Regions from separate parts of the Streptomyces sp. NPDC036822 genome, predicted to be linked through region 2. Evidence: riboswitches for the same ligand, from Rfam matches in the RefSeq annotation. Region 2 holds a riboswitch; the other holds the start of a gene.
What was found. Region 2 has a riboswitch for S-adenosylmethionine ahead of thrC (threonine synthase). Riboswitches for the same ligand answer to the same signal wherever they lie in the genome.
Positions count from the first base shown of each region.

Region 1 (7,634 bases), on a different contig from region 2:
TCCGGCGTACCGGCCCCGAAGCTGACCCGGATCGCGTTCAGCGACTTCTCGCCCGGCTCGCCCTCCGGGGCTCCGCACTCGCCGACCTGCTGCTGGTCGCCGCCCAGCAGGGTGCGGACCAGCGGGTGGGCGCAGAAGAGGCCGTCCCGGACGCCGATGCCGTACTCGGCGGAGAGCGCCGCGGCGAAGTGGGAGCTGTTCCAGCCCTCCACCACGAAGGAGATGACGCCGACCCGGGGGGCGTCGTCGCCGAAGAGCGAGAGCACCTTGACCTCGGGCACCTCGGCCAGGCCCTCGCGCACGGTCGCGATCAGCTGCCGCTCGCGCTGGACGAGGGTGTCGAAGCCGGCCTCGGTCAGCGCCTTGCAGGCGGAGGCGATGGAGTAGACGCCGATGACGTTCGGGGACCCGGCCTCGTGGCGGGCGGCGGTGGTGTGCCATTCGACGTCCACTCCCCCGTCGGCACGGCGGGCGACCTTCCGCGAGGCGCCGCCGCCGGCCAGGTACGGCTCGGCGCTCTGGAGCCAGTCGGCGCGGCCCGCGAGGACGCCCGAGCCGAACGGGGCGTACAGCTTGTGCCCGGAGAAGGCGATCCAGTCGACGTCCAACTCCCGTACGGAGAGCGGGTGATGGGGGGCGAGCTGGGCGGCGTCGACGACGATCCGGGCGCCATGGGCGTGCGCGGCGGCGGCGAGTTCGCGCACCGGCCACAGCTCGCCGGTGACGTTGGACGCCCCGGTGACGCAGACGAGGGCGGGGCTTTCGGCCTCCGACGCGGCGGCCCGGTCGGCGAGCGCGCGCTCCAGGGTCTCGACGGCCTGGGCGGGGGTGCGCGGGGCGTTGAGGTAGGTGACCCGGGCGTCCTGCCACGGCAGGAGCGAGGCGTGGTGCTCGGTCTCGAAGACGAAGACCTCGCAGCCGGCGGGGAGGGCGGCGGCAAGCAGGTTGAGGGAGTCGGTGGTGGAGCGGGTGAAGACGACCTGGTCGTCCGGGCGGCAGTCGAGGAAGGCGGCGACGGTGGCGCGGCTGTTCTCGAACAGGTCGGTGGACAGCTGCGAGAGGTAGCCGGCGCCCCGGTGGACGCTGCCGTAGTACGGCGCGTAGGCGGCCACGTCGTCCCAGACCCGCTGGAGGGCCGGCGCGCTGGCGGCGTAGTCGAGCGCGGCGTACGTCACCTCGCCCCCGGTGACGAGCGGGACGGTCACATCGCGTCCCAGAACGGGCAGCGGGGCACAAACCGACTGGTCGGCGGCAACGGTGGAGACAGACATGGCGAACTCCCGTACGAGGCAGGCGAGATCCCGCGCCGGCGGACACGCGGCAGCGCTGGGAAAAGAAAAAGGGGTATGCGGAAGAAGGGGCGGAAGGGCCCTATCGCATTCGCTTGCTCACAAGAGGCTCCCTGAGGACCAGGACCCCAAGGCTTCGAGGGGTCCGCGCTTGCCGTGGACCTTGCTGTCCACGGCCTGGTCTTCACCCGGGGCACCCCGCCACGGACGGAGGGTTGCCGGACAGCAAGCCGGGGCTTCCTAGCTGTCACTCATGACCTGGCACAGAACGTATGTCAGCTGATCGTGTCCGCGCAACCCCGTACCGCATTCCGGGACGGGGCCGCGCGCCGACCGATCAGGGGGTGTCCGGAGGGTCCGGCGTCCGCCCCGCAGGGCGGGGGCGAGACTCTCGGGACACGGCCTGGGGTCGTGACTACGCGTTGCTGGCGGTGATCCAGCGCTCCAGCGCCTTGCGGGCGGCTCCCGAGTCGATCGACTCGGCCGCCTTCGCGATCCCCTCGCGCAGTTGCTCCACCAGGGTGCCCTCCCCCGGCTCCAGCGCCGTGAGCGCCGCCGCCGAGTTGAGCAGCACCGCGTCCCGTACGGGACCGGTCTCGCCCGCGAGCAGCCGACGGGCCACATCGGCGTTGTACGAGGCGTCGGCGCCGCGCAGCGCCTCGACGGGGACGATGTCGATGCCGACGTCCCTCGGGTCGAACGCCTCCTCGCGGACCGTGCCGTGCCGGACCACCCACACCCGCGAGGTGGCCGTGGTGGTCAGCTCGTCGAGGCCGTCGTCCCCGCGGAAGACGAGCGCCGAGGAACCGCGTTCAGCGAGCACGCCCGCCATGATCGGGGCCATCCGGGCGTCGGCCACGCCGGTCGCCTGGGCCTTGACTCGGGCGGGGTTGGTGAGCGGACCGAGGAAGTTGAAGACCGTCCGGATCCCCAGCTGGCCGCGGGCGGCGGCCACATGCCGCAGCGCGGGGTGGAACTTCACCGCGAAGCAGAAGGTGATCCCGGCCTCCTCCGCGACCTCGGCCACCCGTCGCGGGGTCAGCTCCAGGTTGACGCCGAGCTTCTCCAGGACGTCGGAGGCCCCGCTCGCGCTGGACGCGGCCCGGTTGCCGTGCTTGACGACCTTGGCCCCGGCGCCGGCCACCACGATCGCCGACATGGTGGAGATGTTGACGGTCTTGGCGCCGTCGCCGCCCGTGCCGACGATGTCCACGGAGGCGCCCGGGACCTCGATGAGGTTGGCGTGCTCGTACATCGTCCGGACGAGTCCGGTGATCTCCTCGACGGTCTCACCCTTGGCGCGCAGCGCGACGGCGAAGCCGGCGATCTGGGCGTCGGTGGCCTCGCCCCGCAGGATCCGGTCCATCGCCCAGGCGGTGTCCTCGGCGCTCTGGTCGCGGCCGGTCAGCAGGCCGTCCAGGACCGCGGGCCAGGAGCGGCCCGCCGTGGTAGGTCCTCCAGCGGGGGTCACAGCGCTCATGGCAGCTCCTGGTCATTGCCGTAACGAGACGGATACTCGCCCACCCTATCCATCCGGGGGGACGGCAAAGAGCCCCGTCCATCGAATGGACGGGGCTCTCGCTGTGGCGACCTTCAGGTCAGGTGATCAGTGGTGGCCGTGGCCGCTGGTGATCTCCTTGTACTCCTCGGCGGTGGGCTTGGGGATCTGGCTGTCCTCGCCGTAGTAGCTCCGGTTGAGCCGGACCCGGAGCTTCTCCATCCGGCTTACCTTGCGCTCGACACCGTTCTCGTCGACCCCCGCCGGCAGCTCCGCGGGCTCGTACTGCTCGTGCGCCGTGAGCGCGTAGAGCTGGCCCTGGCTGAGCGGCTCGTGGATCTCGACGAACTCACCGTGCGGCAGGCGCTTGATGATGCCGGACTCGCGCCCGTGCAGCACCTTGTCCCGGTCCCGGCGCTGGAGGCCGAGGCAGATCCGCTTGGTGACGATGAACGCGATGACCGGTCCGACGAAGAACGCGATCCGGACGAACCAGGTGATCGAGTTGATCGACAGGTGGAAGTGGGTCGCGAAGATGTCGTTGCCGCCACCCACGAGCATGATCATGTACGCGGTGATCCAGGCGACACCGAAGGCGGTGCGCGACGGAGCGTTGCGCGGGCGCTGCGCGATGTGGTGCTCGCGCTTGTCACCGGTGATCCACGACTCGATGAACGGGTAGACCGCGATCGCCGCCAGGACCAGCGGGAAGAGGATCAGCGGGATCATCACACCGAGGACCAGCGTGTGGCCCCAGAGGTTGATCTCCCAGCCCGGCATGACACGGATCAGACCCTCGGCGAAGCCCATGTACCAGTCGGGCTGGGCGCCGGTCGACACCTGGTCCGGACGGTACGGGCCGAGCGCCCAGATCGGGTTGATCGAGGCGATCGCCGCGATGATCGAGATGACACCGAAGACCAGGAAGAAGAAGCCTCCGGCCTTGGCCATGTAGACCGGCAGCAGCGGCATGCCCACGACGTTCTTGTTCGTGCGGCCGGGACCCGCGTAGTGCGTGTGCTTGTGGTACACGACGAGGATCAGGTGGGCCACCACGAGGCCGAGCATGATGCCGGGCAGCAGCAGCACGTGCGCCGAGTAGAACCGGGCCACGAAGTCGCCGCCGGGGAACTCCCCGCCGAACAGGAACATCGACAGGTACGTGCCGACGATCGGCACGGACAGGATCGCGCCCTGCATGAAGCGGACACCGGTGCCGGAGAGCAGGTCGTCCGGGAGCGAGTAGCCGGTGAAGCCGGTGAACATGCCCAGGAAGAACAGCAGGAAGCCGAACAGCCAGTTGATCTCACGCGGCTTACGGAAGGCGCCGGTGAAGAACACGCGCATCATGTGCACGAACATGCCGGCGATGAAGACCAGCGCCGCCCAGTGGTGGATCTGCCGGATGAGCAGACCACCGCGCACGTCGAACGAGATGCGCATGGTCGAGTTGAACGCCTCGGACATCAGCTGACCCTGCAGCGGGATGTAGCTGCCGTGGTACTCCACCTCGTTCATCGACGGGTGGAAGAACATCGTCAGGTACACACCCGTGAGGATGATGATGATGAAGCTGTAGAGGCAGATCTCACCGAGCATGAAGGACCAGTGGTCCGGGAAGATCTTCCGCATGTTGGCCTTGGCCAGGGTGTAGACACCCAGACGGCCGTCGGCCCAGTCGGCGACCCGCTCACCGGCGGGGGCCTTCTTCTGCGTATCGGTCGTAGTGCTCATCCGCGCTCCCAGAAGGCAGGGCCGACGGGCTCGTCGAAGTCGCCGAGCGCCTCGAGGAAGCCCTTGTCGTTCACACCGATCCGCAGCTGCGGAAGGGCGTGACCGGCCGGGCCGAAGATGACGCGGGCGCCGTCGGACAGGTCGAAGGTGGACTGGTGGCACGGGCAGAGCACGTGGTGCGTCTGCTGCTCGTACAGGGAGATCGGGCAGCCCACGTGGGTGCAGATCTTCGAGAAGGCGACGATGCCCTCGTGCGACCACTCGAGCTCGCGCTTGTCCTTGATGTCGTCCGGCTGGATGCGGACGATCATCAGGGCGGCCTTGGCGATCTCGGTCTGGAAGTCGTGGTCGTGCTCCGAGAGGCCCTCGGGCATCGCGAAGGTCAGCGAACCGACCGCGACGTCCTCGGGACGCAGCGGCTCGTGCGTGTTCATGTTGATGAGCTGCTTGCCCTTGGCCCACAGCGTGCTGCGGAGCTTCTTCTCGGGCAGCGGACCCATGTCACGCAGCAGCACGATGCCGGAGAGCGGTACGAGCGACAGCGCGCCGAACATCGTGTTGCGGATCAGCTTGCGCCGGCCCATGCCGGACTCGGCGGCACCGGCCGCGAAGTCCGCCATCACCTGCGCCTTGGTCTCCGGGGAGGCCTGGATCGGGTGACGCTCGTCCGCCACCTCGACGTCGGACATCAGGGTGCGGGCCCAGTGGACCGCGCCCGCGCCGATGAAGAAGAGCGCCAGACCGAGGGTCCATCCCAGGGCGAAGTTGAGCGCGCTCACCCGGCCGAACGGCCAGATGTAGACGATCTTGTCGACCGGGAAGATCACGTACGACGCGATGAAGCCGACGGTGGCCAGCATCGACAGCGTGAACATGAAGGCGACCGCACGCTCGGACCGCCTGGCGGCCCGCTCGTCGATGTCCTGGATGCGCGGCTTGTGGGGCGGAAGGCCCGGGTCGGCGAACGGGTCGTCGGCGACCTTCACCGCGCCGTGCGCGGTGTCCTGCTCACTGGGCAGGTTCTCTTCTGGAATCTCTTGGGTACTCATGACTTCTTGGCCTTAGCGGTGTGGGCCGCGACCCAGACGGCAACGGCGATCAGCGTGCCCAGCCCGAAGATCCAGCCGAAGAGACCCTCGCTGACGGGGCCGAGGCCACCGAGCGAGAGCCCGCCGGGGCTGTCCGACTTGTCGCTGTTGACGGCCTGGACGTACGCGATGATGTCCCTCTTCTCCTTCTCGGGCATCGTCGTGTCCGGGAAGGAAGGCATGTTCTGAGGACCGGTCTGCATGGCCTCGAACAGGTGCTTCGGGCTCACGCCTTCGAGGCTCGGGGCGTACTTGCCGTGCGTCAGCGCGCCGCCCTCACCGGTGAAGTTGTGGCACTGGGCGCAGTTGGAGCGGAACAGGTCGCCGCCGCGGGCGATGTCGGCACCGTCGGGGCTGTACTGCGACGCCTTCGGCGTGATGGGGCCGGCACCGAGAGAGGCGATGTACGCCGCGAGCTGATCGATCTCAGCCTGCGTGTAGATGACCTTCTTCTTCGGGACCTGGGCGCCCGGCTGCTGGGCCGGCATGCGGCCCGTGCCGACCTGGAAGTCCACGGACGCCGAGCCGACGCCGACCAGGGAGGGGCCGTCAGAGGTTCCCTGACCGCCGGTTCCGTGGCAGCTGGCGCAGCCGACGGAGTAGAGCTTCTTGCCCTCCTCGATGGCGAGGGACTGGGCGGTTTCATCGGCCTTCGCCGTGCCCGCGGGCGCGAAGGCGGCGTACAGCCCCCCAGTGGCCGCCAGCGCGAGAAGGAGGACGACGACCGCCGCCAGCGGATGGCGTCGTCGTGCGGAGAGCTTTTTCACGGATTACCCCGGTGTCAGGATCTTCTGCGTCGATGCTTGCTGGATGTCTCGGTGCGCCGAGAGGCGCCCGATTACTTGATCATGTAGATCGTGGCGAAGAGGCCGATCCAGACGACATCGACGAAGTGCCAGTAGTAGGACACGACGATGGCGGCGGTTGCCTGCTCGTGAGTGAACCTCTTGGCGGCGTACGTCCGGCCCAGGACCAGCAGGAAGGCGATGAGACCGCCCGTCACGTGCAGGCCGTGGAAGCCGGTGGTCAGGTAGAACACGGAGCCGTACGGGTCCGACGAGAGCGAGAGGCCCTCGTGCTTGACCAGCTCGGTGTACTCGAAGACCTGGCCGCCGATGAAGATCGCACCCATCACGAACGTGATGATGAACCACGTCCGGAGCTTCTTCACATCGCCCCGCTCGGCGGCGAAGACGCCGAGCTGGCAGGTGAGGGAGGAGAGCACCAGGATCGTGGTGTTGGTGGCCGAGAACGGGAAGTTCAAGGCCGAGGCCTTTTCCGCCCAGAACTCGGCTCCCGTCACCGATCGCAGGGTGAAGTACATCGCGAAGAGGGCCGCGAAGAACATCAGCTCGGAACTCAACCAGATGATGGTTCCGACGCTGGTGAGGTTCGGCCGATTGACCGACGGGTGCGCGTGCCCGGTTTCTACTGTCGTTACTGTCGCCACGACCGACATTATGTCGGTCGCTTATCCCGCCCTCACTCCGGGGGGTGCCGTTCGGAGTGTCAGGGGGGTGTGTCCAGCCCGAACGGCCCATCGAAGAGGTCTCCCAACCGGGGTCGAACCGGTGTTGACGGGGTGTGGGACGGAGTAGCATCCGCCGCATCGGTTGATGACCTTCACGGAGGAACGATGCAGTCGAGCGCCACGGTCCTGGTCTACAGCGACGACGCGAACACCCGCGCGCAGGTGCGGCTCGCCGCGGGACGCAGGCCCGCGGCCGACGTTCCCCCGGTCGAGTACATCGAGTGCGCGACACTCCCGGCGGTGCTGAAGCGCCTCGACGAGGGCGGCGTGGACGTCTGCGTCCTGGACGGCGAGGCGGTGCCCGCCGGCGGGATGGGCGTCTGCCGCCAGATCAAGGACGAGGTCTTCCACTGCCCGCCGGTGCTGCTGCTGATCGGCCGCCCGCAGGACGCCTGGCTGGCCACCTGGAGCCGCGCGGACGCCGCGGTGACCCTCCCGGTCGAGCCGGTGGACTTCGCGGCCTCCCTCGCGGCCCTGCTGCGCACACGGCTCGC
Region 1 is NZ_JBVJPY010000001.1:376,896-384,529, forward strand. It holds gene ACZ68P_RS01775 (aminotransferase class V-fold PLP-dependent enzyme) at 1-1,271, opposite strand, end outside; SAM riboswitch class IV at 1,432-1,548, opposite strand; gene trpD (anthranilate phosphoribosyltransferase) at 1,705-2,769, opposite strand; gene qcrB (cytochrome bc1 complex cytochrome b subunit) at 2,896-4,521, opposite strand; gene qcrA (cytochrome bc1 complex Rieske iron-sulfur subunit) at 4,518-5,570, opposite strand; gene qcrC (cytochrome bc1 complex diheme cytochrome c subunit) at 5,567-6,376, opposite strand; gene ctaE (aa3-type cytochrome oxidase subunit III) at 6,448-7,068, opposite strand; gene ACZ68P_RS01805 (response regulator transcription factor) at 7,246-7,634, shown strand, end outside.
Region 1: another riboswitch for S-adenosylmethionine. It lies ahead of ACZ68P_RS01775 (aminotransferase class V-fold PLP-dependent enzyme); the one in region 2 lies ahead of thrC (threonine synthase).

Region 2 (7,634 bases):
GAAGCGGGGAACGCAGACGTCCGGGCACGCACGAGGGGTCCGCATCCTGGTCAGGATGCGGACCCCTCGGCGTGAGTGCGTACGTGGTGGCCGATTCGCGCCGTGCTCAGACGGCGAGCTTGACCATGTCCGCCTGCGGACCCTTCTGGCCCTGCGAGATCTCGAACTCGACTCGCTGACCTTCTTCAAGGGTGCGGTAACCGTCCATCTGGATCGCGCTGTAGTGGACGAAAACATCCGCACCACCGTCGACCGCGATGAAGCCGTAGCCCTTCTCCGCGTTGAACCACTTGACGGTGCCCTGAGCCATGCCTAACTCCCCTATTACTGGCCCTTGCGCGGGACCGCACTTCGCGGACCCGGGTCAGACCCTGCGCCGGAACGCGTCGACCGCGGCTGAATGTATCTGCCCAACTGCCCTCTGCAACAGGTCAATCGGGCGAGAATTCTGGGCACGCCGGAAAGGAGAATTCAGGAGAATTCATTGACTTCCGGGGCAAGTCGGGCCCGTCAAAGTGCGCAGAAGGTACACAACACTCGAACACATTGGCTGCATCTTGTCGGGTGCGGGCGCATTCTCATATGCGTCTGGCACGAGCAGCGGAGGGGGCTTCCCCAACTCTACCGTGCTCAACCCTGCAGAATTGCCCCCTCCGCTTCCCGAGCGGAGGGGGCAATTCGGTTACGGCGGGTAATGCGAGGGCTCAGCAGCCGCCGGCGACGGCCGGGATGATCGAGACGCCCGCGCCGTCCGGCGTCGCCGTCTCCAGGCCCTGCTCGAAGCGGACGTCGTCGTCGTTCACGTAGACGTTGACGAAGCGGCGCAGCTTGCCCTGGTCGTCCAGGACGCGGGCGGCGATGCCCGTGTGGTTCTTCTCCAGGTCGGCGATGACCTCGGAGAGGGTCGCGCCCTCCGCCGGGACCTCGGCCTGCCCGCCCGTGTACGTACGGAGGATGGTGGGGATGCGGACCTTGACGCTCATGGTGGTGCTGCCTTCCGTGACGGGGGTGGTCAGTGGGCCAGGCCGGCGTCGCGGAACGCGTCCAGGCTCGGGCGGATGGTGGCGGTCGCCTGCGAGGTCTCGGCCACCGCGTCCAGGGTCTTCAGACCGTCGCCGGTGTTCAGCACGACGGTGGTCAGGCTCGGGTCGAGGAGACCGGCCTCGATGAGCTTCTTCGTCACGCCGACGGTGACACCGCCGGCCGTCTCGGCGAAGATGCCCTCGGTCCGGGCGAGGAGCTTGATCGCCTCGACGACCTGCTCGTCGTTCACGTCCTCCACCGCGCCGCCGGTGCGGCGCGCGATGTCCAGGACGTACGGGCCGTCGGCCGGGTTGCCGATCGCCAGGGACTTGGCGATGGTGTTCGGCTTCTGGGGCCGCACGACGTCGTGGCCGGCCTTGAAGGCGGTCGAGACCGGGGAGCAGCCCTCGGCCTGGGCGCCGAAGATCTTGTACGGCTTGTCCTCGACGAGACCGAGCTTGATCAGCTCCTGCAGCCCCTTGTCGATCTTGGTGAGCTGGGACCCGGAGGCGATCGGGATCACCAGCTGGTCGGGCAGCTGCCAGCCGAGCTGCTCGCAGATCTCGTACGCGAGCGTCTTGGAGCCCTCGCCGTAGTACGGGCGGAGGTTGACGTTGACGAAGCCCCAACCCTCGCCCAGCGGGTCGCCGATGAGCTCGGAGCAGAAGCGGTTGACGTCGTCGTAGTTGCCCTCGATACCGACGAGTTCGCCGCCGTAGACCGCGGCCATGACGACCTTGCCCTGCTCCAGGTCGTGCGGGATGAACACGCACGAGCGGAAGCCGGCGCGGGCGGCGGCGGCGCCCACGGCGCCGGCGAGGTTGCCGGTGGAGGAGCAGGACAGGGTGGTGAAGCCGAAGGCGCGGGCGGCCTCGAGGGCCTGGGCGACGACGCGGTCCTTGAAGGAGTGCGTCGGGTTGCCGGAGTCGTCCTTGACGAAGAGCCGGCCCGGCTCGACGCCCAGCTCGCGGGCGAGGTTGTCGGCCTGGACGAGCTTGGTCCAGCCCGGGTTCAGGTTCGGCTTGTCGGCCACGTCGGCGGGGACGGGCAGCAGCGGGGCGTAGCGCCAGATGTTGGCGGGGCCGGCCTCGATCCGCTTGCGCAGGGCCTCGGGGTCGCCCGTGGGGAGGTCGTACGCGACTTCGAGCGGGCCGAAACACAGCTCACAGGCGAAGATCGGGCCGAGCGGGAAGACTTCACCGCATTCGCGACAGGAAAGCCCGGAAGCGGGACCGAGGTCGACCGTGTTCTGGGTGTTTGCGACAGTCTGTACAGCCATGGAGGCGAGGCCCTTTCTCCTCATCTTTCCCATGGCGAATTTCGCCATGAGACGGATTTGGCACCTTCCCTAGCCGGGGGACCTCGCTGGAGACGAGTACTGACCGACTGGAGGGTTGCCGGGGCTTCAACGGGCCGTTTCCCTCTGCCCCTCTGGATGAGCGGTATTCGATTGTGGAACGCGGGCGGCACCCCGACATGCGACGGGGATCCGCGTTGTTCAAGACTGTAACCGAAGGCATGGACGGTTGAGATAGTCGTCCGCACCGCGAGATGGATCACAACCCGGGAGTAACGGACGTGCTGGAAGAGGTGGAGCGCTGGCTGGGCCGGCGGTCCTGGTCCGTGGCCGATCGACCGCTGGAGCGGATCCTCGCGGCCAAGCGGGGGACGACGGTCAGCGTCGTGCTGCCCGCGCTCGACGAGGAGGCGACGGTCGGCGCGATCGTCTCCACGATCCGACGCGAACTGATGTCGGAGGAGGTCCCGCTCGTCGACGAGCTGGTGGTGATCGACTCCGGTTCCCGTGACCGCACGGCCGAGGTCGCGGCGGCCGCCGGCGCCAGGGTGGTGCCGCGGGACGCGGTGCTCCCGCGGATACCGGCCCTGCCCGGCAAGGGCGAGGTCCTGTGGCGGTCACTCATGGTGACCCGCGGGGACGTCGTCTGCTTCGTCGACGCGGACCTGCGGGACTTCTCCGCCGACTTCGTCTCGGGCATCGTCGGCCCCCTCCTCACCGACCCCGGCGTCGACCTCGTCAAGGCGATGTACGACCGCCCGCTGGGCGACGAGCCTGGTCAGGGCGGCCGGGTGACGGAGCTGGTGGCCCGGCCGCTGCTCAATCTGCACTGGCCGCAGCTGGCCGGTTTCGTGCAGCCGCTGGGCGGCGAGTACGCGGCGCGCCGCACGCTGCTCGAACGGCTGCCCTTCCCCGTCGGTTACGGAGTGGAGCTGGGCCTGCTCGTCGACGCGCTGCACACGGTGGGCCTGGACGCGCTCGCGCAGGTCGACGTCGGGGTCCGCAAGCACCGGCACCAGGACGGGCAGGCGCTGGGCCGGATGGCGGCGGCGATCTACCGGACGGCACTGCTGCGGCTCTCGCGCGGGCATCTGGTGCGGCCGCTGCTGACCCAGTTCGAGCGGGACGAGAAGGCCGGCGGCGGGGGGTTCTCACCGCGGACGTACGCGGTGGACACCGAGGAGCGTCCGCCGATGCTGGAGATCGCGGAGTACGCGCACCGCCAGGTGGCGTGAGCGCAGGGCGCACCGGCCCTATCGCCAAAGGGGGCGCCGCCGTCACGCGGCCGAGCGCGTGGCGCAGCTCGGAAGATCATGCTTTCTGCATACATTTCCGTTTCATGAGGTCCACACATCGCCAGGGAGCGCTCCTCGCGGCCGTCGGTGTCCTCGTCGGCGCGCTGCCGCTCATGACGGCCGGGCCGGCCGCGGCGGCCGCCCACGGCTCCGCCGTGGGACGTGAACCGATCACGGCCGTGCGGCCCGCGGCGGCCCTGACGTACGCGGCCCCCTCCCCGGCCCCGACGGCGCCCGAGCCGGACGCGGCGGCGGAGCCCGGGGCCGCGGAGGCCGCACCCGCCGAGCGGGCGGACCTCCCTTCGCCGGAAGCCCGCCGGCCGGCCCCGGCCCCGCACGGCCCCGGCGGCTCGATGGCACGGACCGGCGACCGTCACACCGAGCGGCTGTGGCTGCTCGGCGGCCTCGCGCTGGCGCTCGCGGCGGCGGGCGTGGTGGCCAAGGCCGCGCTGCGCGGCGTGGGGGCCACGGGCGCCACGCACGGCACGGGTGGCACGCGTGGCATACGTGGCGACTGAGCGCCGTCGTTCGTATACGCACGTTTGAGCGTTTACGGGACGGGCTAGGTTCGCCACATGGCTTCTGTGCTGGTGGCTTCCAACCGTGGTCCCGTCTCGTACGCCGTGGCGGAGGACGGCTCGCTCGACGCCCGTCGGGGCGGGGGCGGTCTGGTGTCCGGGCTGAGCGCGGTGTCCTCCGAGGACAGCGTGTGGGTGTGCGCGGCGCTCGGCGAGGGTGACCGGCAGGCGGTCAGGCGCGGGATCTCGGAGCCGGGCGTACGCATGCTGGACATCGACCCGGACGTCCACGCCGACGCGTACAACGGCATCGCGAACTCGGTGCTCTGGTTCGTCCACCACATGCTGTACCAGACGCCCGTGGAGCCGGTCTTCGACGCGGAGTTCCGGCGCCAGTGGACGTCGTACGAGACGTACAACCGCGCCTTCGCGGAGGCGCTCGCGGCCGAGGCGGACCCGGGCGCCCAGGTCGTCGTGCAGGACTACCACCTGACGCTGGTCCCGGGCATGCTGCGCGAGGCCCGGCCCGATCTGCGGATCGGGCACTTCTCGCACACGCCGTGGGCGCCGCCGGAGTACTTCCGGATGCTGCCGGACGACATCGCGGAGCAGGTGCTGCGCGGGATGCTCGGCGCGGACCGGCTGGGCTTCCTGACCCGGCGCTGGGCCGACGCCTTCGCCGCCTGCTGCACGGCCCTGGTGGGCGGCACGGGCGGCACGGAGCTGGGGGTGCACGGGCTCGGCGCCGACGCCGACTTCCTGCGGGAGCGTTCGCGGCGCCCTGACGTGGAGGACCGGCTGGCCGCGCTGCGCGAGCAGATCGGCGGCGGACCGGATCGGAAGACGATCATCCGGGTGGATCGCACGGAGCTGTCGAAGAACATCGTGCGGGGCCTCCTCGCCTACCGGGCCCTGCTGGAGGACCACCCCGAGTGGCGCGGCCGGGTCGTCCACGTGGCCTTCGCCTATCCCTCGCGCCAGGATCTGGCGGTCTACCGCGACTACACGGCGGAGGTGTCGCGGGTCGCGGAGGAGATCAACACCGCGTTCGGCACGGACGACTGGACCCCCGTGCTGCTCCATGTGAAGGACGACTTCGCCCGCTCGCTGGCCGCCTACCGCCTGGCGGACGTGGCCCTGGTCAACCCCATCCGGGACGGCATGAACCTGGTCGCCAAGGAGGTCCCGGTCGTCTCGGACGAGGGCTGCGCGCTGGTCCTGTCGCGGGAGGCGGGGGCGTACGAAGAGCTGGGCGAGGACGCGATCACGGTGAATCCGTACGACATCACGGGCACGGCGCGGGCTCTGCACGAGGCGCTGACGATGCCGGACGGCGAGCGCGCCGAGCGGTCGAAGCGCCTGGCGGCCTCGGCGACGGCGCTGCCGCCGCAGCGCTGGTTCCTGGAGCAGCTGGAGGCCCTGCGCGAGGTCCGCTAGGGATACACGTCCTGGCCTCGCACCCGCACCACCCGGCCTGACTCTGGAGGGCCCTGGCCGGGGCGGCGGAGGGCGCGGACGGGTCCGATGTGTCGGCCGAGGCTGGAGGGCCCGGGCCGGGACGGAGGAGCCACGGGCTCTCGGTACGGCAGGGGCGCCCCGGAATCGTCCGGGGCGCCCCTGCCGTGCCGTAGGGCCGGCCTCGCGGCGGGCGGGTCTCAGCCGGTCTTGTGGATCGTCCTCGCCAGGTCCGTGAGGAAGGCCACCACGGCCGCCGGGCCGGGGACCGAGAGGTCCGCGCGCTCGGAGAGTTCGGTGACCTCCGCCGAGCCGCTGCACACCAGCAGACCCGGGGTTCCGTTCGAGCGGAGCTTCTCCACGGCCGCGAAGGCCGGCAGGTCGCCCAGGTCGTCTCCCGCGTAGAGGACGGACCCGGCGTCCACCTCCCTCACGTACTCGGCGAGCGCCACGCCCTTGTCCATGCCCGGCGGGCGCAGTTCCAGGACCATGCGGCCGGGTTCGAGGACCAGGCCGTGGTGGGCGGCGAGGTCGGCGAGGGGGACCTTGAGGGCTTCGAAGGCTCCCTGCGGGTCGGTGGCGCGGCGGGTGTGGACGGCGACCGCGCGGCCCTTCTCCTCGATCCAGGTGCCGGGCCACGCGCCGACGCGGTCCAGGAAGCCGGGGAGTTCGGCGCGGACGGCGGCCACGCCGGGGTGCGGGGCGGCGGCCTGGACCGTGCCGGTCACGGCGTCCCAGCGTTCGGCGCCGTAGTGGCCGAGGACGACGAGGTGTTCGAGGCCGGGGACGCCGGCGAAGCCGCCGTACCGTACGGCCACCCCGGCGGGGCGGCCGGTCACCACGGCGATCGAGGCGATCCGGGGCGCCAGCGCGGCGAGGGCGGCGACGGCGCCGGGGTGGGCGCGGGCCTGTTCGGGGTCGGGGACGATCTCGGCGAGCGTCCCGTCGAAGTCGAGGGCGACGACGGCCCGCTCCGGCCGCGCGAGGAGCGCGGCCAGGCCGTCGCGGCCGGCGGACGTGGTCGGATGCGGAAGACTGACCATAGGACGACCCTACCGACGCCGCCTCAGCGGCGCTGCTCCTTCTCGGCACGGACGCGGCGCAGGCGGTTGACGGTCACCGGGTCGTGCGCCAGGGCGCGCGGGTCGTCGAGGAGGGCGTTGAGGAGCTGGTAGTAGCGGGTGGCCGACAGCCCGAGCCGCTCGCGGACGGCGCGCTCCTTGGCACCGGGGCCGGGCCAGGAACGGCGTTCGACGGCGAGCACGGCCCGCTCCCGCTCCCCCAGCCCGCCGCCACCGCCCGGGCCGCCCGCAGCGCCCTGGCCACCGCCGGAGCCGCCCCTGCCGTCCTCGTGCCCGGCGCCGTGCACCGCACCGTCCGCAGGCCCGGCACCGTCCGCGCGCACCGCACCGCCCCCGTCCCCGGTTCCGGTCCGGCCCGGGGTCTCCGGGCGGGTCGCCGGGGCCTCGTCCCGGCCGGGGCCCGGCTCCTCATCGTTGGTCATACGACCCAACTTATTCCGCGCTCTCGGCCGCCGTCGCGTCCCGTGCGATCTTCCCGAGCACCTCGGACACCTTGGCGTCGGGGGTGACGGCCTTGCCGATGTTCTGCTTGATGTCGTCGCTGACCTTCGCCCAGGAGGTCTTGCCGACCGGCGGCAGCTGCGAGTTCGGCAGCTCCTTCAGGAAGGCGCGGAGGTTCTGGTGCTCCGGCTCGGCCTCCATCGTGGCGTAGGCGCTGACGGTCGGCGGGAGCAGGTCGTTGTCACCGGCGAACTTCAGGACGTTGGCGTCGCTGAAGACGAAGTCCAGGAACGAGCCGATCTCCTTGCGGTGACCGTTCTGCTTGAAGCCCATGATCCAGTCGGCGACGCCCATGGACGCCTTGGCCTTGCCGTCCACACCCGGCAGGGCGACCTTGCCGACCTTGACGCCCTGCTTCTCGGCCTCCTGCATCAGCGAGGGATGGCCGTTGAGCATGCCGACCTCACCTCGCGAGAACGCGGCGAAGGCGTCCTTCCGGTTGAGCTTGCCCGGGGCTATGGGC
Region 2 is NZ_JBVJPY010000006.1:374,398-382,031, forward strand. It holds gene ACZ68P_RS17495 (cold-shock protein) at 107-310, opposite strand; gene ACZ68P_RS17500 (MoaD/ThiS family protein) at 705-983, opposite strand; gene thrC (threonine synthase) at 1,013-2,302, opposite strand; SAM riboswitch class I at 2,320-2,465, opposite strand; gene ACZ68P_RS17510 (glucosyl-3-phosphoglycerate synthase) at 2,602-3,555, shown strand; gene ACZ68P_RS17515 (hypothetical protein) at 3,660-4,133, shown strand; gene ACZ68P_RS17520 (alpha,alpha-trehalose-phosphate synthase (UDP-forming)) at 4,191-5,570, shown strand; gene otsB (trehalose-phosphatase) at 5,789-6,631, opposite strand; gene ACZ68P_RS17530 (DUF3263 domain-containing protein) at 6,655-6,873, opposite strand; gene ACZ68P_RS17535 (ABC transporter substrate-binding protein) at 7,103-7,634, opposite strand, start outside.